Regions from separate parts of the Aliiglaciecola sp. genome, predicted to be linked through region 1. Evidence: predicted binding sites of a transcription regulator. Region 1 holds the regulator's gene; each other region holds the start of a gene.

Evidence for each region. The regulator FNR, encoded in region 1, switches genes on or off when oxygen is low (the NO sensors DNR and NnrR bind a similar motif). The targets are predictions, from matches to a motif close to TTGATCTAGATCAA.
Region 2: the regulator FNR is predicted to act here: its motif matches at 5,074-5,087, upstream of clpB (ATP-dependent chaperone ClpB).
Region 3: the regulator FNR is predicted to act here: its motif matches at 3,102-3,115, upstream of ABJV04_RS05985 (DnaJ C-terminal domain-containing protein).
Region 4: the regulator FNR is predicted to act here: its motif matches at 3,475-3,488, upstream of frdA (fumarate reductase (quinol) flavoprotein subunit).

Annotation. Positions count from the first base shown of each region.
Region 1 is NZ_JBDWYG010000031.1:107,312-113,368, reverse strand. Features, by position in the region: gene ccoP (cytochrome-c oxidase, cbb3-type subunit III) at 1-200, shown strand, start outside; gene ABJV04_RS07155 (FixH family protein) at 271-762, shown strand; gene ABJV04_RS07150 (heavy metal translocating P-type ATPase) at 762-3,149, shown strand; gene ccoS (cbb3-type cytochrome oxidase assembly protein CcoS) at 3,162-3,347, shown strand; gene ABJV04_RS07140 (sulfite exporter TauE/SafE family protein) at 3,344-4,009, shown strand; gene fnr (fumarate/nitrate reduction transcriptional regulator Fnr) at 4,035-4,772, shown strand; gene uspE (universal stress protein UspE) at 4,886-5,818, shown strand; gene ttcA (tRNA 2-thiocytidine(32) synthetase TtcA) at 5,954-6,057, shown strand, end outside.
Region 2 is NZ_JBDWYG010000041.1:63,497-69,553, reverse strand. Features, by position in the region: gene prsT (XrtA/PEP-CTERM system TPR-repeat protein PrsT) at 1-2,296, shown strand, start outside; gene clpB (ATP-dependent chaperone ClpB) at 2,427-4,997, opposite strand; gene pgeF (peptidoglycan editing factor PgeF) at 5,182-5,937, opposite strand; gene rluD (23S rRNA pseudouridine(1911/1915/1917) synthase RluD) at 5,930-6,057, opposite strand, start outside.
Region 3 is NZ_JBDWYG010000027.1:6,602-12,658, forward strand. Features, by position in the region: gene ABJV04_RS05970 (CsbD family protein) at 1-2, opposite strand, end outside; gene ABJV04_RS05975 (Na/Pi symporter) at 319-1,935, shown strand; gene ABJV04_RS05980 (glycerol dehydrogenase) at 1,946-3,040, opposite strand; gene ABJV04_RS05985 (DnaJ C-terminal domain-containing protein) at 3,294-4,238, shown strand; gene ABJV04_RS05990 (chaperone modulator CbpM) at 4,240-4,539, shown strand; gene ABJV04_RS05995 (metallophosphoesterase) at 4,610-6,057, opposite strand, start outside.
Region 4 is NZ_JBDWYG010000046.1:120,281-126,337, reverse strand. Features, by position in the region: gene ABJV04_RS15875 (prenyltransferase) at 1-49, shown strand, start outside; gene frdD (fumarate reductase subunit FrdD) at 72-464, opposite strand; gene ABJV04_RS15865 (fumarate reductase subunit C) at 461-844, opposite strand; gene ABJV04_RS15860 (succinate dehydrogenase/fumarate reductase iron-sulfur subunit) at 841-1,560, opposite strand; gene frdA (fumarate reductase (quinol) flavoprotein subunit) at 1,547-3,340, opposite strand; gene ABJV04_RS15850 (DUF4157 domain-containing protein) at 3,670-6,057, shown strand, end outside.

The sequences.
Region 1 (6,057 bases):
CTGACGGTAAAGGAAATCAAGCTCTTGGTGCTCCAAACTTAACGGATAATATTTGGCTATATGGTGGTAGCACCGATGTGGTTACAGAAACCGTTAATTATGGTCGTGCTGGTGTGATGCCTTCTTTCAAAAATACTTTGGGAGAAAAGAAAATACACCTTGTAGCGACCTATGTTTATAGTTTATCTAAAAACAAATAAACACTAAGTTCGTTCCTAATAAAGCCTCGTTTATCGAGGCTTTATTTTCTTAAATAAGAAGTAAATATTAATGAATCGCTCAGATAAAACACCTTGGTATAAACAATTTTGGCCTTGGTTTTTAATCACCATACCTGTTGTATCTATTTGCCTAAGTGTCACTATGTTAAACCTCGCCTTGAACACTGAAGATAGTTTAGTAATAGACGATTATTACAAAGAAGGGAAAGGCATTAATTTAGAGTTAACCAAGATACAAGAAGCAAAAGCTCAGGGAATCTCTACTGTCTTAACCATCACTGATAATCGGGTACAACTCGAGTTCTTATCTGGTAAACCAAATTCAGGAGAAGCGTTAAAACTTCATTTTTACCACGCGACTCTGCAAGATAAAGATTTTTCATTATTACTCACGCAAGATGCTAATGGAATTTACAAAGCGACTGCTGAGGAACCAATAAAAGGTAAATGGAAACTCACTCTTTCGCCTTTAGATGAGCAATGGAAAATAATGCAGGATAAAGGTTTACCCCAGAAAGCCCCTTTCAACTTTAACCCTTAATGGAAAATAATAATCCAAATAGCTGTTACCATTGTGGCCTTCCTATCCCCAAAGGAGAGGTTTTCTGGGCAGATATTTTAGGTAAGCCTCGCAAAATGTGTTGCCCAGGTTGCCAAGCTGTTGCTGAAGCAATTGTTGAAAATGGATTAGAAGATTATTACCGCTTCAGAACAGAGTTTGCCGATAAAGGCGACAAACAGTTAACAGAAACCCTTGATAGATTGAAGGCATACGATCACGAGGAAATTCAACAAGAATTTGTGGTCGATGACGGTAGTCAAAAGCAAATACAATTAACCATTGAAGGCATAAGTTGCGCTGCTTGTGGTTGGTTAATTGAAAGACAACTTTTAAAAACCCCTGGTATTAAACGCATCGCGGTGAATGTTTCTGCGCGAAGAGCTACGATAAATTGGATAGATTCGCAATTAAAGCTAAGTGAAATCATTTCACAACTTGAGTCAGTAGGCTATCACGCCCTTCCCTTTCAAGCGGACGAACACGAAGCTTCTTACCAAAAAGAAACCAAAAGCTATTTAAAACGTCTTGGATTAGCAGGCCTTATGAGTATGCAGGTCATGATGTTAGCCATCGGACTGTATTTTGGTATTTTTGGCTCAATAGAAGATACAACCAAAGAATTTCTCCACTGGGTGAGTTTTCTATTAACCACGCCTGTGGTGCTATATTCTGGCTTTACTTTTTATAAAAGTGCATTTAGTTCATTACGAATGAAATCTGTAAATATGGACTTTTCCGTTTCAATAGCCATTATCGGTACTTTTGTGGCTAGTGCTTGGGCAACAATTACCCATACCGGCGAAATTTATTTTGAATCAGTCTGTATGTTCATCTTTTTATTACTAATCAGCCGCTTTTTAGAACACCGTTCACGACACCAAGCCAGTCTTATATCTGCCAATATGTTTAAATACATTCCACTGACGGCCATTCAAATAGATAGTGATAACAAGCAAAACTCGGTGTTAGCAAAACACCTTAAACCAGGACAAAAAATACTAGTCCGCCCTGGTGAAACGTTTCCAGTCGATGGGGTGATAACATCTGGCGATGGAAACGTAGATGAGTCCATGTTGACGGGTGAGTCTGAGAAAATCAAAAAGAACATTGGTGACCATGTGTATGGCGGCACCATAAATCTGTCAGGCTCATTTGAAATAGAAGTTGAAAATGAACTTAAATTATCCTTAGTAAATAAAATACTACGGTTGCAAGAATTAGCCCTTGCCGATAAACCCAAGGCTGCAGTGTATGCTGATGTAGCCTCAAAATACTTTATTGTAATTGTTCTTGGAATTACTCTGATTAGTTATTTCGGTTGGTTAGCTTATCAACCAGATCGGGCATTTTGGGTGGCCATATCGATTTTAGTCGCCACCTGCCCTTGTGCATTAAGCTTAGCAACCCCCACGGCATTAACTAGCGCCATGGCAAAGTTAAACCAATATGGTTTGTTGGTAAAAAGAGCAAATATCATTGACGTCATGCCTGATGTCGATACGGTAATTTTTGATAAAACAGGTACCCTCACTAATGGTCACTTTAGTGTAAGTGAAGTTGAGCTATTTAATCATTCAGACGAAAATTTTGTATTCAACTTAGCGGCTGGCATCGAGCAGTATTCTAAACATCCAATCTCCCAAGCGTTTCAATCCAAAACGCCTCTAGAGGTTAATCACGTAGACACCATTGCTGGCAAAGGCTTGCAAGGTACCTATCAATCGCAAATTGTAAAGATTGGTAATCTAAGCATTTTAGATGATAAATTAAATTTGCCCGCAAACCCTGATGACTCTCGCGTGTATTTGCAATTAGGCAAACAATTAATCGCCGCATTTACGGTAAAAGATGTAGTCAAAAAAGACGCTAAACAGCTCGTCAATGACCTGAGTAGCAAACAATTAGTGATGTTAAGTGGTGACGCCGAAACAAGTGCTACCTCGGTTGCCAACGCCTTGGGAATTCCCAATGTGTATTTTAGGCAAACGCCTCAACAAAAACTCAATTACATCCAAAGTTTACAAGCTGATGGACATAAAGTGTTGATGATTGGAGATGGTATTAATGACGCGCCTGTATTAGCCGCTGCCGATGTATCTATTGCAGTAGGTGACGCTAGTGACATGGCGAAACGTTCAGCCGATATCATTTTATTAAATTCGAAATTAAGTAATGTAAAATTTGCTGTTAGTATGGCAATCAAGGTACGCCATAAAATTAAACAGAATATGGTCTGGGCTATAGGTTACAACGCACTTATTCTTCCTCTTGCAGTGGCTGGATATTTAAGCCCATGGATGGCCGTTATCGGTATGTCTTTAAGTTCAATCATTGTAGTAGCAAATTCAATTCGTCTGCTCCGTTAATAGGAAACTAAATTGAGTATTATTTATGTATTAATCCCCATCGCTATACTGCTCGTTTTGTTAGCTATCGGGATCTTTTTTTGGGCAGTTAAGTCAAATCAATTTGAAGATTTAGAACGTCAAGGTTACAACATTTTATTCGATGATGACGTAGACAAAAAAGCACCACAAAAAGCCCCTAAAACTGAAGAAGAATGAACGATATCAGCTGGTTCTCAGCGATTTTAATTGGTCTTGCAGGTAGTGTACATTGTGCAGGGATGTGCGGCGGTATTGTTACCTCGTTTACCTTTGCCTTGCCAAAAAATCAGTCACAATGGCCATTTTTAATCGCTTATAATACAGGACGTATTTTATCCTACAGTGTTGCTGGCGCTATCGCCGGACTTTTAGGGCAAGTTGTCACAACCCAATCTTTCATCAACCCACAAGTACTCACCCTGTTTGGTGGGGTATTTATGGTGTTACTGGGGCTTTATGTGGGTCAATGGTCAAAGTTGCTCACTAAAGTCGAAAAAGTCGGTGCTATTTTTTGGCGTAAAATCAGCCCGTTGTCAAAACGTTTTATTCCCTTTAAACACCCAATGTATGCCGTGCCCTATGGTGTGATTTGGGGTTGGCTGCCCTGCGGATTAGTATATTCAACATTAACCTGGAGTGTTTCCACTGGCAGCGCAGTACAAGGTGCGTTGACCATGTTTTGTTTTGGTTTAGGCACACTGCCTATTATGTTAGCAATGGGAGCTAGCGCCACTCAAATCAGAAGTTGGTTAACACAACCCTTGGTAAAACGTAGCGTTGCAGTTTTATTGTGCTTATTTGGCTTGATTTTATGTTACCAAGGGATTCATAATTGGTAACTAATGAATTAAGTGGAATTATCTAATGTCTGATTCGAACAAGTTCAGTATTCGCTGCCAAAATTGTAGTTTTAACCATCTTTGCATCCCCGTAGCCCTGAACCAAACAGAAATGGAAAGTTTAGATGAGATAATCGAGCGTAAACGTCCTTTGCATAAAAATGATCAGCTCACTATTCCAGGACAAAAATTCACCTCATTATTTGCGGTAAGAACAGGTTCATTTAAATCCTATATTACCTCCCCTGATGGAGAACAACAGATAACCGGGTTTCATTTTCCTGGTGATATAGTTGGTTTCGACGGACTCTTTTCAGAAAAGTACCAAAGTTACAACCAAGCCATGGAAACCTCTATGGTGTGTGAGTTGCCCTATGACAAGCTCGACACTATGAGCGAGCAACTTCCGACATTACGTAAAGAAATGCTTAAGATAATGAGCACGGAAATAAACCAAGACCATAGTATGATGATGCTCTTGAATAAACGTACTGCAGAGGAACGTCTTGCACATTTTTTGATTAATTTATCCGACCGCTTTCACTCTCGTGGTTTTTCTGAAACCGAGTTCAATTTAACCATGACGCGTAACGAAATAGGTAACCATTTAGGTCTTACCGTAGAAACCGTCAGCCGTTTATTAACCCGTTTTCAAAAAGAAAATATCATAAAAGTAGATGGCAAGTTTATCCAGATCCCCGATTTAGCCTCCCTTAGAGATAAGCTCGGTGAGCATGTTTTACAAAATAAAGCCTGCGGATAGGCCTTTCCTGTTAAGTTGATTTAGGTCAAAACAAATAATCGGTTAACTGGCAAAATAGCTAAAGTACCCATACACTTAAGATGAAAGTGTAAACCTTATAAGGGAGTTAACTAATGTCCATATTTAACAAAATACTAGCCGTTGTAGACCCGACCACCGATGATCAGAAAGCCTTTAAACGGGCTCTCTTGCTGGCACAAAAAACGGGGGCCAGTGTTACTGCCTTTCTATCCATTTACGATTTCTCTTATGAAATGACCACTATGTTGACCGTAGATGAACGCGAAACAATGCGCCAAGCTGTGGTAGATGATAAAACTGATTGGCTAGCCAATATCGTTGAGCCATTGGCAGCTAACTCTTCAATCTCTGTAGATATCAAAGTAGTTTGGCATAATCGTCCTTATGAAAGTGTCTTATTTGAGGTGATTGACCACAGTTATGACTTAATTGTAAAAGGCACTCACGAGCATGACACCTTGAAATCGGTTATTTTCACCCCTACCGATTGGCATATTTTGCGAAAGTCTCCCGTGCCTGTATTGCTAGTCAAAGAGCATGACTGGCCAAGCAATGGCAACATTTTAGCGGCTGTTGATGTTGGTAGCGAAGATGATGAGCACCATAGTTTAAATAAAATCATTACAAAAACCGCAGGGATGATGGCTGATTTATTAGAAGGTAAAGTTAACCTTGTTAACTCTTACCCTGGAACACCAGTGAATATCGCCATCGAAATTCCAGAATTTGATCCCGTTGGTTATACGGAATCAGTCAAACAGCATCATGCCAAATGTATGCTTGAACATGCACAGAAATTCAATATACCCCAAGAAAATCAGCACCTTAGTGAAGGTTTACCTGAAGACGTAATTCCATCGGTTGCTAAAACCATAGATGCAGAGTTAGTAGTGATTGGAACCGTAGGTCGAACAGGGATCACCGCTGCACTTATTGGTAATACCGCTGAACACACTATCGACTCTCTCAATTGTGATGTTTTAGCCATAAAACCTGAAGGTTTTGAGTGTCCACTCAAGCACTAGTAATACATTAGCAATATCAGAGCAGAAGTTTACCTAAAACATTTGAAATTAGAGTGTTTATGTCCTTTATGAGGACAGGTATAATCGGCGCTGATAGCAATGTTTTCTAGGAATATAATGAGTAAGATCGAGTCTCTGTCTGAGAGTAAAAAATACAGTTTCAATAAACTTCAAAAGCGCTTAAGACGAAATGTAGGTAAAGCAATCGCCGATTTCAACATGATCGAGGATGGCGATAA
Region 2 (6,057 bases), on a different contig from region 1:
TGCTCTTTCTTCTCTTGAAATGCGAGATGCACAGTTTGACAAATCTTTATCCTACATAGAAATGTCCATTGCTTTAGAGCCTAACAATGCGCAAACGTTGCGGATCAAAGGTGATTTATTCCTGTATCAAAAGGAAATGGATGAGGCGATTAAATATTATCAGCAAAGTTATGCTATTGAACCAGAAGACCCAATCATTAAGCGCTCATTAGTCAGTGCTTATTTACAAAACCAAGATATTGATTCAGCCAAACAGCTGTTAGACGAAATATTAGAGCAAACCCCAGGTGATCCTACAGGCATGTTATTGAAAGCTTGGTTATTAGCTAAAAATCAACTGAATGACGATGCTGCTAGTGAGCTAGAAAAATTAAGCTCTCAATTAGCAGGTTTAAGTGAAGAAAGCTTGCAGGATGACCCATCACTATTTTATGTGAGTGCATTATCCGCCTATGCTCTACAAAACTACATTCAAGCAAAATCATTTTTCATTCAATACCTCAATTTTGTTCCCAATAATATAGAAGCTATTGCCCTATTAGCGAAAACCCATTTAAAGCTAAATGAGCCAAAACTCGCATTAGAGGTTATGCAGCGCCATGAACGTAAACTTATCGAAAAGCTCGAAAATGCATTGCTACTTGCCGAGCTATACTTAGCTAACGATAAGGCCTTTAAAGCTGTAGAGATATCGGGAAAATTAAAACAACAATACCCTGAAGATCCGAATGTTGAATTATTAGAAATTAAAACCTTACAGACCCGAGGTAAAGTTGAAGAGGCATTAGCAAAATTAGACGACTCTAAACATGCCAATACTAACCTTCGTTTTGTTATTTTGCGTAGCGAATTACTTATGAGTTTAGGGCGATTGGCTGAAGCAGATGAAATTGCCGATCAACTTCTACAAGCAGTGCCAGAAAATATAGACTTTTTGAATTTAAAAGCAGGTGTACAGATTCGCTTAGGTAACCTCAAGGCAGCTGAAACCTTCTTAGATAAAGCACTAACCATCAATCCTGAACACTTTTCAGCTCAATTCAATAAGGCGAACCTATTAAGCTCTCGAGGCGAACATAAAGACGCGCTACAAATTGTCGAAAAACTTAACACCATTCAACCAGACAATGTTCGTATTCTAACCTTATTGGCGCGTTGTCAATTCAATGCCAGCATGGTCGAAGAAGCAGAAAAAAACTTACAAAGAGTCCTGCAAAAAGATATTAATAATTTAACCGCACTTGAATTATTGGCGACGATTTATACTCAACAAGGTGAACTCGAAAGAGCAATAAGACAGTTAAATATAGCGATTAAAGCGGAACCCGATGCGGCTGTTTATCAAATGCGTCGAGTAGAGTTATATATTGCTTTAAAACAAGCAGACCGAGCAGCTAGAGAAATCAAAAAAATTAAATCGTTAGTACAAGGTAACGCCACTGGATTACTCGAATTAAGTAAACTGCAATACAAAGCCGGACTAGTTGACGACGCTAAAACGAGTATTGCTGAAGCTTATGATATTTATCCAGACAGCTTGTTCTTAGGGATTGAATATATTCGTTTACACTTAGCCAGCAACGATCTGAACAGCGCTGGAGAAATGGTTGCCACATGGTTGAAAAAAGCCCCTCAAGAACCTAGGCTGTTGATATTATCTGGAGACGTAAACGTCGCCAAGAATAATCTAGACGACGCATTTGAAAACTACCTAAGCGCATTGGAAATCAACAACCTAAATAGAAACGCTATATTCAAGTTATATCAATTGGCGTCCAGAAATATCCAAAGCAAAAAATTTGAAGACTTTACACAAGCGCTATTAGAGCAGAACCCTGAAGAGCATTTTCAACGTAGTTTGTTTGCAGATTTTCTGCTAAACCAAAGCCGCTTTGAAGAAGCGTCTACTCATTATGAGAAGTTAATCAAGGTTGACAGTATTCCTAATAAAGCATTTATGCTCAATAATTTAGCGAATATCACCATTGATAAAGACTTGCCTAAGGCAAATCAATATATTGAGCAAGCGCTGGCGCTAGAAGCAGAGAACGCTGCGCTTTTTGATACTCAAGGTTGGATTAAAACCTTGCAGGGTAAATACGAAGAAGCACTTACCATCTTGCGCAAAGCCTATGCGATGGATTCCAATTCCCCTTCCAACCAATATCATCTTGCCGTTACTTTGCAAAAGCTCGGCAGAACTGGGGAAGCTAAAGCGTCTTTGGAAAGAGCCTTAAACTCAGAGCAGGACTTCCTAGAAAAGAAGCAGGCCCAAGACCTTCTAAAACAGCTTTAACACAACCATTTTGCTGCAGTACAGACTATGTAGCAAATATCTAAAATTAAAAAACGCCGACTATCAATCAATAGGCGGCGTTTTTGTTAGTTGCTTTGCACTGTCCTTAACAGGAATGCTAACGAATTAATTAACTAATTTTTAATGCATCCCCATCCATATCAATTCGAATAGTACTATCAGCTTGAATATCTCCTGCTAACAAGCGTTGTGCTAAGGGATTTTCAATTTCAATTTGAATGGCTCGTTTAAGGGGTCTTGCTCCATACACGGGATCAAAACCAGCTTCAGCAATTTTTTCTAAGGCAGCTGCAGACAAGTCTAATTCAAAGCCTTTTTCCAGCAAGCGTTCACGTAAGGACGATAACTGTATTTTCGCAATCGCTTTGATTTGCTCCAAACCAAGTGGGTGGAATACCACAACATCATCGATACGGTTGATAAACTCAGGTCTAAATTGCTGCTCAACAGTTTGCATCACCATACTTTTCATTTCATCATACTGGCTCTCTTGATGTTTATCTTGTATCACGTCAGAACCAATATTAGAGGTCATGATGATAACCGTATTTTTAAAGTCCACGGTTCTGCCTTGTCCATCAGTTAGACGACCATCATCAAGCACTTGTAGTAAAATATTAAACACATCAGGGTGCGCTTTTTCCACCTCATCCAGCAAAATTACCGAGTAAGGTTTTCTTCTCACCGCTTCGGTCAAATACCCGCCTTCTTCGTAGCCCACATATCCTGGAGGTGCTCCAACTAAACGAGAAACAGAGTGTTTTTCCATAAACTCTGACATGTCTATACGAACCATTGCCTGCTCTGTATCAAACAAGAAATTGGCTAAAGATTTACATAACTCGGTTTTACCCACACCGGTAGGACCTAGGAACAAGAATGAACCTATGGGTCTACTTGGATCAGATAGTCCCGCTCTGGAACGTCGAATAGCGTTACTGACCGCATTTACCGCTTCAGTTTGGCCGATCACGCGGCTTTGCAGCGCTTCTTCCATGCGTAGTAATTTATCTTTTTCCCCTTCAAGCATTTTGCTTACCGGGATCCCCGTCCAACGAGACAATACATCAGCTATTTCGTTTTCGGTCACTTTGTTTTTTAGTAGCTGGGTTTCCGTTTGTTCAGCTTCCGCTGCTTGTTCTAGTTTTAACTCTAGCTCAGGAATACGGCCGTATTGTAATTCTGACATGCGATTAAGATCAGACGCTCGGCGGGCAATTTCCATATCCAGTTTAGCTTGCTCAAGTTCCGATTTGATGTGTTGGGTGCCCTGCATAGCACTTTTTTCAGTATTCCAGATAGTTTCAAATTCAGAAAATTTGTTTTCTAACTGTTCACGTTCCAACTCAATCAGCTCTAGACGTTTATGACTGGCATCATCTTTTTCTTTCGATAACGCCTGTTCTTCCAGCTTCAACTGTATGATTCTGCGCTCTAAGCGATCCATATCTTCGGGTTTTGAATCCATCTGCATACGAATACTTGACGCGGCTTCATCAATTAAATCAATGGCCTTATCTGGTAATTGTCGGTCTGGAATATAACGATGAGACAAGGATGCCGCAGCAACAATCGCTGGATCAGTAATATCCACTGAATGGTGCAGTTCATAACGCTCTTTCAGTCCACGCAGTATGGCTATGGTGTCTTCGACACTAGGTTGGTCAACAATGACTTTTTGGAAACGACGCTCTAAGGCAGCATCTTTTTCAATATATTGACGATATTCATCTAATGTAGTCGCCCCCACACAGTGTAACTCGCCTCGGGCTAATGCTGGTTTAAGCATATTACCGGCATCCATAGCGCCTTCGCCTTTACCGGCTCCCACCATAGTGTGCAATTCATCAATAAACAGGATGACCCTGCCCTCTTCTTTAGAAAGTTCGTTCAATACCGCTTTTAAACGTTCTTCGAACTCCCCTCTAAATTTCGCACCAGCGATAAGTGCGCCCATATCCAGTGACAAGACCCGCTTATCTTTTAATCCCTCAGGTACTTCAGAATTAATAATCCGCTGGGCTAAACCTTCGACGATGGCAGTTTTACCCACACCGGGTTCACCAATTAATACGGGGTTATTTTTGGTACGACGTTGTAACACTTGAATAGTACGACGAATTTCCTCATCTCGACCAATTACAGGATCAAGTTTGCCTTGTTCGGCGCGTTCGGTGAGGTCCGTTGTGTACTTTTCAAGAGCCTGACGGACATCTTCAGCATTAGGGTCTGTGACTTTCTGACCACCGCGCATTGTCTCAATACCTTTTTCGATTTGCTCTTGAGTAATGCCCAACTGACGGAAAATCTCGCCTAATTTGCCTTTATCTTGTAACGCTGCCAATACAAATACTTCAGAACTGATGTATTCATCTTTGCGTTTCTGCGCAATCTTATCGCTCAGGTTAAGCAAAACAATAGTGTCTTTACTGAGTTGCACATCACCGCCGATACCTTCAACTCTAGGCAATCTCTCAATTGCTTCAGCCAAGGACGAGCGTAATCCATTCACATTCGCTCCAACACTATCAAATAGCGGCCGAATAGAGCCTCCCTGTTGATTAAGCAGAGCTGTCATTAAATGTACGGGATCAATATATTGATGATCTCTGCCCAATGCTATCGATTGTGCGTCAGAGATTGCCATCTGAAATTTACTGGTAAATCTATCTAATCGCATAAAATTTCCTCAAAAATGATTTACTCAATTAATGGGTACTTTTTATATCCAATTCAAGGTAAGCAATGAATATTGATTGATCTAGATCAGTAAATTGGCGAAAAATGCGGAGTCATTTACCCTTGAATATTTAAAACTGATAATTAGCCAGTTTTAAGCAATATGAGTTTCATAATTGTGGCTTTTATTGCAAATAAATCCCACACACAAACCGACCAGTTTGAGATTGACCATGATGCTGAGCGTAACGATGAGAATAAAAGTCGCCGTGATGAACATAGGTACAGATACCGCTTTCAACAAAGCTTGTTATGCCGATAGCGCGGCATTTATCGCGGGCAATCTTGGCTAAACTGCACAAGTACTTTCCCTGTTCCACATCGCGTACAAATGCTTCGGGATACTCTGCAAAAACTTGCCTGAGATCTTCAGATACTTGGAAATGCCGTTGTGAAATATGCGGACCAACCCAAACCGTGAGTGTTTCTGGTTCACAATTCATGGCAGCAATAGTATTTTCAATCACACCGTTAACCAAACCGCGCCAACCAGCATGAATTGCGGCAACACAAGTACCCGCCTTATTAGCAACTAAAATGGGCATACAATCCGCGGTCATCACCGCACAGACACTTTTAAGTTCAGTTGTAAAACTAGCATCTGCTTTGGCTATTTCTAACGGAACAAAATAATCTTTTGTTATACGTACGCAACGAATGCCATGGACCTGGGTTAACCAAGCAATTGAATCACTCAGGGGCAGCGCATCACGATTGAATTGCACATCAGCGGCATTATCGCCAACATGCATTGCCAAATTATTACTGTCGTAGGGAGGCTGACTCATGCCCATTTTTCGCGTGGTATAAAACGCCTTAACCCCTTTAGGCAAGTTCCAATGAGGGGTGCGAATAGGGCTTGATAAAACAGCCTCAGTCATCAGCTATTCCATGTTCTTTGGTATCTTCTTTTAGTACCGATAGTAGCGCTACCATATCGTCAGGTAGCGGCGCTTGCCAACTCATCCACTCGCCTGTTGTGGGGTGAGAGAGTTCTAGTT
Region 3 (6,057 bases), on a different contig from region 1:
ATAAAATTCTCCGTTTAAAGTTGAAGTTAGTTAAAACGCTAATTGATTGCACAGTTAAAGGAGCAAAGACTGGACCAGTTAGCGCTAGTAAATGGTAATAGCTAGGCAAATGGCGCAAATTGACTGATTTAAAAGGGATATTTTTTATCCCATATAGTTTTATAGGTTTAAAAATTCGATTTCTCGACTAATCTAATAGCTGCATGTTTGAAAATATTACAGCTTTACTGTGACAAAATTGCATGATTACACCTTTAAAAACTGAACAATTAATTGCTTTACGATTTAAGCTTCGGCATCACATTACAGACATATTGAATGACAGATAAATGGATACTAATTGCTGAGATTTTAGGCGGTATCGGGCTGTTTTTGCTCGGTATGATTGTAATGACTGACGGATTAAAATCTCTAGCGGGTAACCTCATCCGTTTCCGCTTAATGGAGTACACCCGAAGCCCCTACTCTGGCGCTCTTTGTGGCGCGATCAGTACCGCAATCCTACAATCTTCTAGTGCGGTTACGGTTGCTACCGTTGGCTTTGTCAGAGCGGGATTAATGACCTTTAGCCATTCATTGGGCGTAATATTTGGGGCCAATATTGGTACCACTATCACTGGCTGGTTGGTTTTATTATTTGGCTTTAAACTCAAATTAGGGGTCATTGCGTTTCCACTTATTTTTGCAGGCGCACTGCTTCGTCTATTCGCCAAAGCAAATATTGCAGCCTTAGGGTTAACAATTGCAGGTTTTGGGCTAATTTTTGTTGGAATTACTGAGCTTCAAGAAAGCATGTCTACTTTACGGGAATTTTTTGCCTTTGAAGGTTTGTCGGTGTCTACGTTCTCGCAAAAATTGACCGTATTGGGTTTTGCAATCCTTTTTACTTTAGTAACTCAATCATCAAGTGCTGGCGTTGCCGCGGCGTTAACAGCTCTTTATTCTGATTTAATTAACTTTGAAGTGGCGGCCACCTTGGTGATAGGCATGGATATTGGCACAACTGTTACCGCATTAATGGCAACGACCGGAGCCTCTATTGCTGCCAAACGCACTGGCTATTCCCATGTTATTTATAATTTGTTTACTGGAGTAAGTGCCTTAATATTTGTAACACCCTTTGTTATGGCTTGGGAATACATAACAACTCAGTCAATTGTAGAGAATGCCGAGGTCGCTTTAATTACTTTTCATTCCGCTTTTAACTTACTTGGCATTATCATAGTTTTACCCTTTAGTAAGTTGTTTGCAAAGGTAATAGAGAAGCTTATTCGCTCTTCCCATGAGACTAATTCAGAGCAACTTGATGAAAGTCTGCTTAATCAACCTTCTATAGCATTAGATTTAGCTTTGGACTCGTTAAAAAAGCAAATGATGGCATTATTACAAGCAACTGTGGGAGTGTTGCGGACAGATCCCTTAGCGATGACTACTAAACTGGTGGAATTACAAACTGATATCGATATTTCACGGGAATTTATCGACAAAATACCCATAGAAAAGAATGATCACCAGGAGCGACAGCGTCTACTTAATTTGATCCATACCTTGGATCATATGCAAAGATTACATGAACGCTGTGAAGAATTACCGAATCAATCTTTTAGACATTCCTTAAGCTCTAAAAGTGCCCTCCCCGCTGAAATTGCCGATTATTCTGAGCAGTTATGTAAAGCTGTGACGCTATTGAACAATAGCATTCAGCGCAATCAATGGTCTGCCCCATTAAAAGAAGTTTCAATATTGTTTGAACAACTTAGCGCAGCTCATCAAGAGTTCAGGCAAAAAGTACTGACTAAAGTCACCAATGATGAGTTTGATATTATGGATGCGACTAACATGTTGGATACGTATCGCTGGTTAGTGCATGTGGCTAAACACATCGAACGCTGTGCTAGCCACTTATTAGAAGCCAGCGCATTAACTGCTGGCTAGATTTTGAGACTCATAGTTTCTTTCTGCGCCTTCCTTCGGCATCAGCGGCTTTAATACAATGCATAACCTTTCTATGGGTGACCTCATAAGGTTCATTATGAATTGTTTCTCCCTCAGCACAGGCTCTTTTCGCCACCTTTAACAGTTCGTCTTCAGTGGGATCAATCATGCCAATATCTTCAAGACAAATGGGTAACCCTATTGATTGACAAAAATCGAACACTAAATCAATTGTCTTACTGGGTCTATCGGTTAGAAACATCATGGCTTGAAGACCAATTGCGACTTTTTCACCATGATAATAATTGTGGGTAGCGGCAATGGTGGTTAATCCATTGTGAATTGCATGGGCAGCTGCCAAACCACCACTTTCAAACCCTAGGCCGCTTAATAGCGTATTGGCTTCAACAACATGTTCCAATGCTGGGGTAACAATGCTGCTTTCACAGGCGTGTTTGGCATAAACGCCATATTCGAGCAATATTTCGTGACATAACTTGGCTAACGCATAAGCGCTTAAGGGCCCAACTCTGCCGGTCATATTTGTACCGCGTTTAAGTCGACAATCTTCTGCTTCAAACCAAGTTGCAAATGCGTCTCCCATGCCAGCGACTAAAAACCTAACCGGTGCATGGGTAATCACATTGGTATCAACTAAAACCACTTCAGGGTTGTGTGGCAACACTTCATAACGGTTAAATGAACCATCGGTATTATAAATTACAGATAAAGCACTACAAGGTGCATCTGTGGAAGCAATTGTGGGGATCAGTATAATCGGACAATTTTGTTTATAGCCAACAACTTTAGCTGTATCTAGGGTTTTACCACCACCGATTCCAATGATGACGTCAGCAGAATCTTTAGAAAAACGATCACAAAGTTTATTAATTTCATCATCACAACACTCACCACCAAAAAGCTGTAATTTTGAATCGTTAAGTTGCGATAGTGGCTCTTTGAATATTCCGCCGTTGTTATCGGTCACGAATTTATCCGCTATGATTAAAGCACTCTTACCATGCCGAGCTACTTCTTCTGGCAAAATACTTAATGCTTGGTCACCTTGAACATAACGCCCCGGAAATATGGATGTAGAAATCATTGAATTGGCCTCATTTAGTTCGAAGATAAGTATTAATTTAAAGGATCAGCCACGTTTTACGTTGATCTACATCAACAACTTTTACTTATTAGAGGTTCAAACTAGTATTAATAGCTTAATTGCTATTAACAGCAATGTTCGAAGAGGTGCTTTGGTTTTTTCAGTTGTAAGAATGAAATTATCAAACTGCGTGATACAGCTATTTTAGTCCTACAAAATTATTTGCCTGCCAACTATCGTGTAAGGAATATGAATGGATTTTAAAGATTATTATCAAGTTTTAGGTGTTAAAGAAGACGCTGATTTAAAAGAGATAAAAAAGGCCTATCGTAAACTTGCCCTTAAACTTCATCCCGATATGAATGCAGCCCCAGATGCAGAAGTAAAATTCCGTGAAGTAGCGGAAGCCTATGAAGTTTTAAAGGATGAAAATAAACGTGCCGAATACGATCAATTAAAACGGTTTGGTGGTCAAGAACAAGGCTTTGATGTACCACCAGATTGGCAGTCTAGTGGTAACTATACCCATTCTCATGGCGCAGGAAGTGCTGACTTTTCAGATTTTTTTAATTCCATATTTGGCGGAGCAAATCGACAACATCGTCAGTCTCAACAGGCTGAATCAAATCTATATAAAGGCCAAGATGTAGAGTTAGAAGTGCCACTTTTTCTAGAAGAATCTATCAAGGGCATTGTTAAACGAGTTGAATATACTGTACCTAATTTAACAGGTAACAACGTTGAACAGCTTAAAAAGTCATTGGAGGTTAAAATTCCAGAAGGCACCTCTGATGGCGAACGAATTCGAGTAAAAGGTCAAGGCGTACCAGGTAGTGAAAGCAAATTAAATGGTGACCTATATTTGCATATCCGTTTAATTCCCCATCCCTTATTTGATGTTCAAGGTAATAATTTGCTGCTTACCCTCCCCTTGGCACCTTGGGAAGCGGCCTTGGGTACTAAACTCGAAGTACCTACGTTATACGGTAATATAAACCTTAATATCCCTGCGAATAGTCGTTCTGGACAAAAGTTACGTGTCAAAGGTAAAGGACTGAAACACAAGGGGCAACAGGGAGATCTCTTCGCTGTTATTAAAATAGATATTCCCCCTAAAAAAACAGCTGAAACTGAAAAATTATGGTCACAATTGGCAGACGTCGCTAATTTTAATCCCAGAGCAGATTGGAGCAAGTAACATGTCTGAAATTACACTTCACCTTTCAATTCACGAGTTATGCGAATACCAAGAAATTAGCCAAGACTCAATCTATACGATGGTTGAATACGGCATAGTTGATCCTATTGATGGCAAATCTGTTTCCGATTGGATATTTGACTTGGACAGTGTCCACTGGATAAAAAAAGCAGTTCGTCTTAATCAACAAATGCAAATTGATTGGGTAGCAACTGCAATGGTCATTGACCTATTGCGACAAAAAGAGCAACTAAAAAAAGAAAACGACCAGTTAAAAGCAAGATTAAATAGATTACTTTGAAAGCTTATAACTACAAATAAAAAGGTCAGCCATTGTCTAGTGCTGACCTTTTTAAAAGTCATAGCTTGTTCTATTTTGCTATCAAGGCGATCTCTGCATCAGAGGTCAATACAACCCACCAAAGATTCCCCAATTCTGCGCTAAAACCTACAAGTGGATAATCGCTACATGCAGTATCGCGAATTGGAGGTGCAGTTAGAAAGGTATCGTCCCATGCCCCATCTATAACGCATTCCGAAGGTGTTATGGCAGCCCAACTATCTAATTTACGACCTAATTCCACAGTGTTGACGTCGACAGAGTCAGGTACCATGAATTCAACGGCGTATTGGTCTGAAACTGCGTTACTAATATCCCAAGATTTTGTAGCAGATGAAGGTAAAGAAACAACAGGTTTAGCTTCTCCTTCTTCCAAACTATCCAAATTCGGGCCAGACAATGAATACGCAAGGCCTGTATCCACTTCGATATCTTTTTCAAGACCATAATCATCTTGGTACATACCAGTTTGATTTTGTGTGCCACTGATAATTAAGATATCTGAACTAGTTTCTTCGGTGGCGGCAGTCCAGCTCAAAGTTACGTGTTCTTTTAAATCTATAGTTGTCTCTGGAATGATCATTTCATCATTATCATAGTCAGGCACAACGCGATATGCAGCATTTAAATTTGGTGACCAGCTTTCATGTACTTGGAATAACCATTGATAAGCAAGCCTAACGAGGTCGTTTAAGCTTTCAGCTCTTGTAAAACCAGGTGAAAAGCTCATATCACGGGTTCGTGTATCTGTGCGATTAAAAGTGTTGTTCAGTCCTCCTGCTAAACGCGCATATGAACCGTCTTCCGCGTAACATTCATTGGATATGTAACTAGGTTGTAAAACCATAACTGGACGAGTTTCTTGATGAATTGCATTAGGATATACAATAATCTCACATCGGTTTGTAGTTCGAGAAAATTTATCCATCAGTTTCCAGTCTGCGGTAAATGCTTGGTCTGGATCATTAGAGACTGCATTGTGAGTTGCAAAGTATGATTGGTAGTCAATTCGATCATTTTCAAAGGTTAATATTGAAGAATTAACATCATAACCACTGTCTTCAGCAGACGCATTGGTTTGGTTTTTTTGAGAAACGATCATTTGTACTAAATCACGCTCTCCAAAACGAAATTCATATCCTTTATAAGAGGCGTTACCTGTCATGATTTGAGTATACATATCCATGCGGTAGTTACCGCCAGTGGGTGTTGAGCTTGATGGGTAAGTAGTTAGTGTCGTTTTCGCGCTAATTAGTGAGCGTTGATATTGATGCTCGTGACCCTGGACATATATCACATCATATGCAGAAAAAAAGTCTCTTATTTGCGGTTGGACGTCGTATACCCATCCATCATCTTTGGTTCCATCAACTATTTGTTCTAGTGTTTGACCGTATTTAGCTCCTATTAGGCCATCATGACTGGCAACAACTATATGATCGATTTTATCTTCATTAGCTAAAACTGATTGTTGAATCC
Region 4 (6,057 bases), on a different contig from region 1:
TTTGCTGATGTTAATCCTAGAAAATATTATCTCTGCCATAGGCGTATAACCCTAGGATAAAAGCCATTTGGTTAGCTGATAATACCCGCTAACCAAATGCCTAAGGTTAGCAAACTGATCACAGCGGCGAGTCCATAACATATCAGTTTGACTATCCCATGGTGTTGTACCTTTAAGTCGTGTAGACCATGGCGAATACGGTGAGCAGCATGAAATATGGGCAGAATAATAAAAGCCCCACTGAACATCAGTCCCCAAAAACTAAAAAACCAACTGTGGGCTTGGGCATAGTTAAACTCCATCAATCCCAAGGGGTGCAGTAAGCCTAAAAATAACACAGCGGCGGGAATAAAAACCGCAAAACACACGCCGCCAGCGCTGAATAATGCCCACCATACCGGTTCAATACTGCGCTGGGGTTTAGTTGAAGTCTGGTCGTTGTTTTTTGTTGTTAGCGAATTCATAAGTTCCCCCAAAATAACCAGAAAAATAAGATGATCACCGAGAATACGCCGGCCCATTGTCCTGCTACGAGCAGATTGGCTGGCACTGTAATTTCCCCAATTCGAATTGGCATCACTCTTGGAAACAACACGAAAAAGGTCCATGCGTGAAATAGACTGGCCATTAGGGCGATTAGGTTAATGACCAACACCCAAGGTTGAGCCATGGCGACTTGCCAGTTGAGCCATTGACTTTCACCTTGCCATAAACTGAAAATGCCAGAGACTAAACACAAGATAAAAAATGTGAGGGGCAATACCGTCGCTTCTCGCAACATATAGGCTTTAAAGGCATTGTGTTTTAACCACCAGGTGCGAGACAGGCTTGTGTGATAAGTCATAAATTCCCCTTAAATAATTGGATAATCATGTCTTGAGCGGATTCGACTTTAGATTGATTAACTGCCGCAGCGGGATCTACATTCTTGGGGCATACTTTTGAGCAAAATCCCACAAAAGTGCAGCTCCACGCACCTTCTTCGGTATTCAACAACGGCATGCGTTGGGCATTGCCGTGATCACGGTTATCCAAGTTGTAACGATGGGCTAGGGTGATAGCCGCCGGGCCTAAAAATTCAGGGTTTAAGCCAAACTGCGGGCAAGCAGAATAACAAAGTCCACAGTTGATACAGTCGGAAAATTGTTGGTATTTCGCCATTTGCGCAGGGGTTTGTTTATGTGCTTCTGTGATGTTTTTCTCATCACTGATCAAATAGGGTTTTACCGCTTCCAGATGAGTTAAAAACGCATCCATATCCACAATTAAATCCCGCTCTACGGGTAAGTGGGCTAAAGGTTCGAGGAATATAGTGTCGGGGTAGTCACGCAAAAAGGTTCTACAGCCTAGTTTCGGGATACCATTGACCATAAGGCCGCAAGAACCACAAATTGCCATTCTGCAAGACCAGCGATAACTCAATGAGGGATCTAACTCTTCTTTAATATAATTCAGTGCGTCGAGTACCGAGGTGCTGTCATCACAGGGAATATCAAATTGTTGCACAAAAGGCGTTTCTGAGGTTTCTGGCAAATAACGACTGATATTAATGGTTTTCATTTTTGGCCTCCTTACCTGCGTCACCGTATGCCCGTGTTGCTGGTGGTAACAGTGAAGTGTCAACTGGTTGCCAAGCTAACTGTGCATCATTATTGGCTTGGTAGTACACCAAACTATGTTGTAAAAAGTGCTCATCGTCACGGGTGGTGCAACCTTCATCAAGGCGCTGGTGAGCACCTCTAGATTCACGCCGTTGGAGTGCGGCCAAGCAGGTTGCTTCGGCCACATCTATGCCAAAACCCACTTCAATGCATTGTAATAATTCCGTGTTATAGCCGAGGCTTTTATCACTGATGCTTATTTGTTGATAGCGAGCTTTTAGCGCCCGCAGGGTAGTGAGGGTTTGCTGCATGCCAGCTTCATCGCGATATATTCCGCAGCCTTCTTCCATGGTTTTCACTAACTCTCGTTTAATGGCTACCCAGCTTTCTGAACCTTGTTGGTTACGTAAGTCGTTGATGCGTTGTTGTTGAAGATGAAATTGAGCTTCTAAGGTCGCCGCTGGGGTGAGTGCTTGTTGTTGACTAAAATCTGCCGCTTGTTCACCGGCTAAACGACCAAATACCAACAACTCACTGAGTGAATTGGACCCTAATCGGTTAGCGCCATGTAAACCCACTGAAGCACATTCACCAACGGCAAACAGGCCGTTAATGGTCGTTTCACACTTGGCATTGGTGGTGATCCCGCCCATGGTGTAATGCACCGCCGGACGCACTGGAATAGGCTGTTTAACTGGATCCACGTTGACATAGGATTTGGCTAACTCACAAATAAAGGGAAGGCGTTCATTTAAATAGGCTTTTCCTAAATGGCGTAAATCCAAATAGACAACGTCACTATCGCCATAACGGCCTGTCCGTCCTGCTTGTTGTTCGTGCCAAAACGCTTGAGACAATTTATCTCTAGGGCCCAACTCCATGTATTTGTTTTTCGGCTCGCCAATGGGCGTTTCTGGGCCTAAGCCGTAATCTTGCAGGTAACGATAGCCCTGCTTATTTAGCATTAAACCACCTTCCCCCCGAGAGGCTTCGGTGATTAAAATGCCAGAACCCGGTAGGCCAGTGGGATGATACTGCACAAATTCCATGTCTCGCAGCGCTACGCCGTGTCGATAAGCTAGCGCCATACCATCACCGGTAACAATGCCACCGTTGGTGTTAAAGCGGAATAATCTGCCCGCGCCACCTGTGGCTAAAATAACCGATTTGGCGCGAATGAGGTGCAACTCACCGGTGGCAATTTCTAAGGCGACAATGCCTGCGATTTGCTCTTCGTTTACCACTAAGTCGAGTACAAAAAATTCATCAAGACGCTGGATCTGACCATAACGCAAGGAGGTTTGAAACAGCGTATGTAACAAATGAAAGCCGGTTTTATCTGCGGCAAACCAAGTGCGTTCTATTTTCATGCCGCCAAACCGCCGGACTTGCACGGAACCATCTTTTTTGCGGCTCCAAGGGCAGCCCCAATGTTCCATTTGCACTAATTCTTGATGGGCGTGGCGCACAAAATAATCGACTACAGATTGCTCCGCTAACCAGTCACCCCCAGCAACCGTGTCTTCAATGTGGGCATCAAAACTATCATCGTCACGGGTTACTGCTGCTGCACCGCCTTCTGCCGCCACTGTGTGGGAGCGCATAGGATACACCTTAGATACTAAACCAATACGTAAATCACAGCCGTTTTTTTGCGCCTGCTCGGCTGCTGCAATGCTGGCTCGTAATCCCGCTCCACCACCTCCAACAATAAGTACGTCATAATCTTTGTATTTCATTTCGTCCTATTTCCCTAACGGTGTTTTATCCAACTTGACTCAATTTAAACCCCGCCTTTGTAAACAGGTGCTAGCCTTGGGTAGATAATATAACCATAAAATAAATGAGGTTAATACTGTTAAACGAACAAATAATGACCTTGATCAAAAGAATTTACAGTTATCAGCTTACATCGGTTATATATAATTACGTTTCTGGTTAAAAAGTGACCTACACTAATAATTAATACGATGATGAATATTACATTTCTGTAAACATCTTCCTCGTATCCGTAAACTTTGAGGCCGTGAAAGAAGCGATTTGAATGAGTTAAAGTATGGAGGCATTAATGATACAACGTAAAGCGCCAAATGAGAGCTCATCAAGTGCTACGCAATCTCAGGCCAAGGCCCGAGATTCGAAGAATCAGCAAGTTCAAACATCTGCGGCTAGTAATCGCCGCTGGCAGCATCTCGCTTTTTTGCCTTCTAATACTGTTAAAATTCAACCGCAAGGTTACAAAGTAGGAGTTGAACATTCTCGCTTTGCTAACATCCGTCTGGGCAGGGAGTGTGATATTTATGAACAGGAAGCCGATCGCGTTGCTCAGGATCTTATTGATAAAAAACCGACACGCTCAATTTCGCCAATATCGCGAATGGCATCAGATGGTATTCAAACGAAGTGCAAAACTTGTGAATGTTCGCAAGAAGACGAATGTGAAAACAATTCGATACAAACAAAATCGGCAAATAATGATTCACCACACGAATTAAAAAGTGAATTTAAAGACGTACGAGCTGCGGTTAATACGTCCAGTTCGGGAAATGGGCTAAGTGCGGATCTAAAAAATACCCTCGAAAATTCCCTGGGTGAAGATTTAGGTACTATTCGAGTGCATCAAAATGAACAAGCTGACAAAGCAAACTTAGCCATTCATTCCAGAGCATTTGCGAATCAAAACAATATATTTCTCAGCAAAAACGAATCACCCACTGACCTAAAATTAATGGCACACGAGGTAACCCATACAATTCAACAGGGGCACACAAGTTCGATAATACAGCGTAATCCGCAACCTAACAGCAGTGATACTTCATTTTATGAGGCACAAATCAACAACCCTGAACATGACGATCATCATGCTCAACCTGAGGTTAATTGGGCGTGGATGTTTATGGCGAACTCTAATTCAGACAATAGCGTACGTTCTGAACAAGATGCATCCCCTATATTCGATGCATGGCCGAACAATCTTCCGCTTATGTTATCTAATAGCGGGGAACCAGGTTATCGAATTGACCAAGATCATCTGCCATCACGCTATTTTTGCCCTGGTGCATGTCATTCCATTAACCTATCTCATCAAGCTGACTCTTATCAGCGAATGGCTGCACAACAAAGACGAGCGCGATTAGCGGCTTGGTCAACTTTACATGGACAACAACACGGTGCAGAGCTTGAGCAGCAATCTGAAAGTTTGAGTGAGGATATTACTCAAGGCGAGTTTCAGACTTCTCAATTGAGATTACAACTGTTTGATTTGGCTATCGGAAGTGACAATTTTATCACTGAAAATATGCGAGATTCATGGGCTAAGGCTCAGCAGTCGAGCCTGTTTTTAGAGGGGGTGTTGCAGATAGAGTCCTTTGCTTTAATGCCTGAACTGATACAAGAGATTCGACTCTCATTCGTTAATTATTTTAATGCAATGACCCTAAGCTTGCGGGATCGAGATAGTCAACAGCGTGAACGATTGCACTTTATAAATGATAGAGGACCTTGCCCAAATTGCCATAGTTCAGCACAGCCTAGTTCCCCTGTTTTCGAGTTAGATAGTTTCGACGTGGAAAGAAGTGCTCTGTTTCAGATGCCTTCTCAGTTGCAGAACCAAGTTACTGCCAACTGGCTAGAAAATATGGAATCTGATACTAACACTGATAGCCAGCAAACCGCAGAGGAAGTGGGCCCAATTGGGGGGCATGAAACGCGCTTGTTAGACGCCAGAACACAAGCTCGAGAAGCTAATACCCCGGCACAGTTCAGAGCATTGATCGCTGAGTTTCGAAGCACTTCACAAATAATGGATGAACTGCTAACGGCTGCAGTTCCGCAAAATCAACACTCAACAGCCATTGTTGAACAATTCAATTATAGTCAGCAACGCCTACACAGACAAAGGGAATTTTTCAATTTGTACTCGGATGCAGTTAAAATTCAAGCTATTTTTTATCCAAAACCTGAAGAAGTTGATCAACTTGGTCAAGTTGAAAATGCCCAAGGGATTAAGGAAGATGCCGCCAACGGTTTACCGTGGCTGTTCTATCTAACCCATACACCTAGCAATGATGGTTCAAACGTGATTCCGGAGAATTTCGAGTGGAAGTTACATGATCTTAGTTCTCCACAAAGCAGCGCGAGGACGGTCAAAGTTCGCCATAGATTAAGCAATATCGAACGAATTTTTCGAGGCGATTTAAATGCAATCGAAAGACAAGATCCACCAAGATCTTTGTTTGAACAACTGGATCATAAAAATTTTTTCTCCAAAGGGCATCTTTACTGGAATTATCCACACTCGCGACAAACTGATTCAATTGAGACCACAGCGTCAGCAACATTTTGGGACTGGATAACAGGTATTGGTATGGCTGCTGCTTTACTGGGAAGTTTGGTCTTTGCGCCGTTTAGCACCCCTATGTTAGCGTCTGTAATGTTAGGTACTGGTTTGACAATT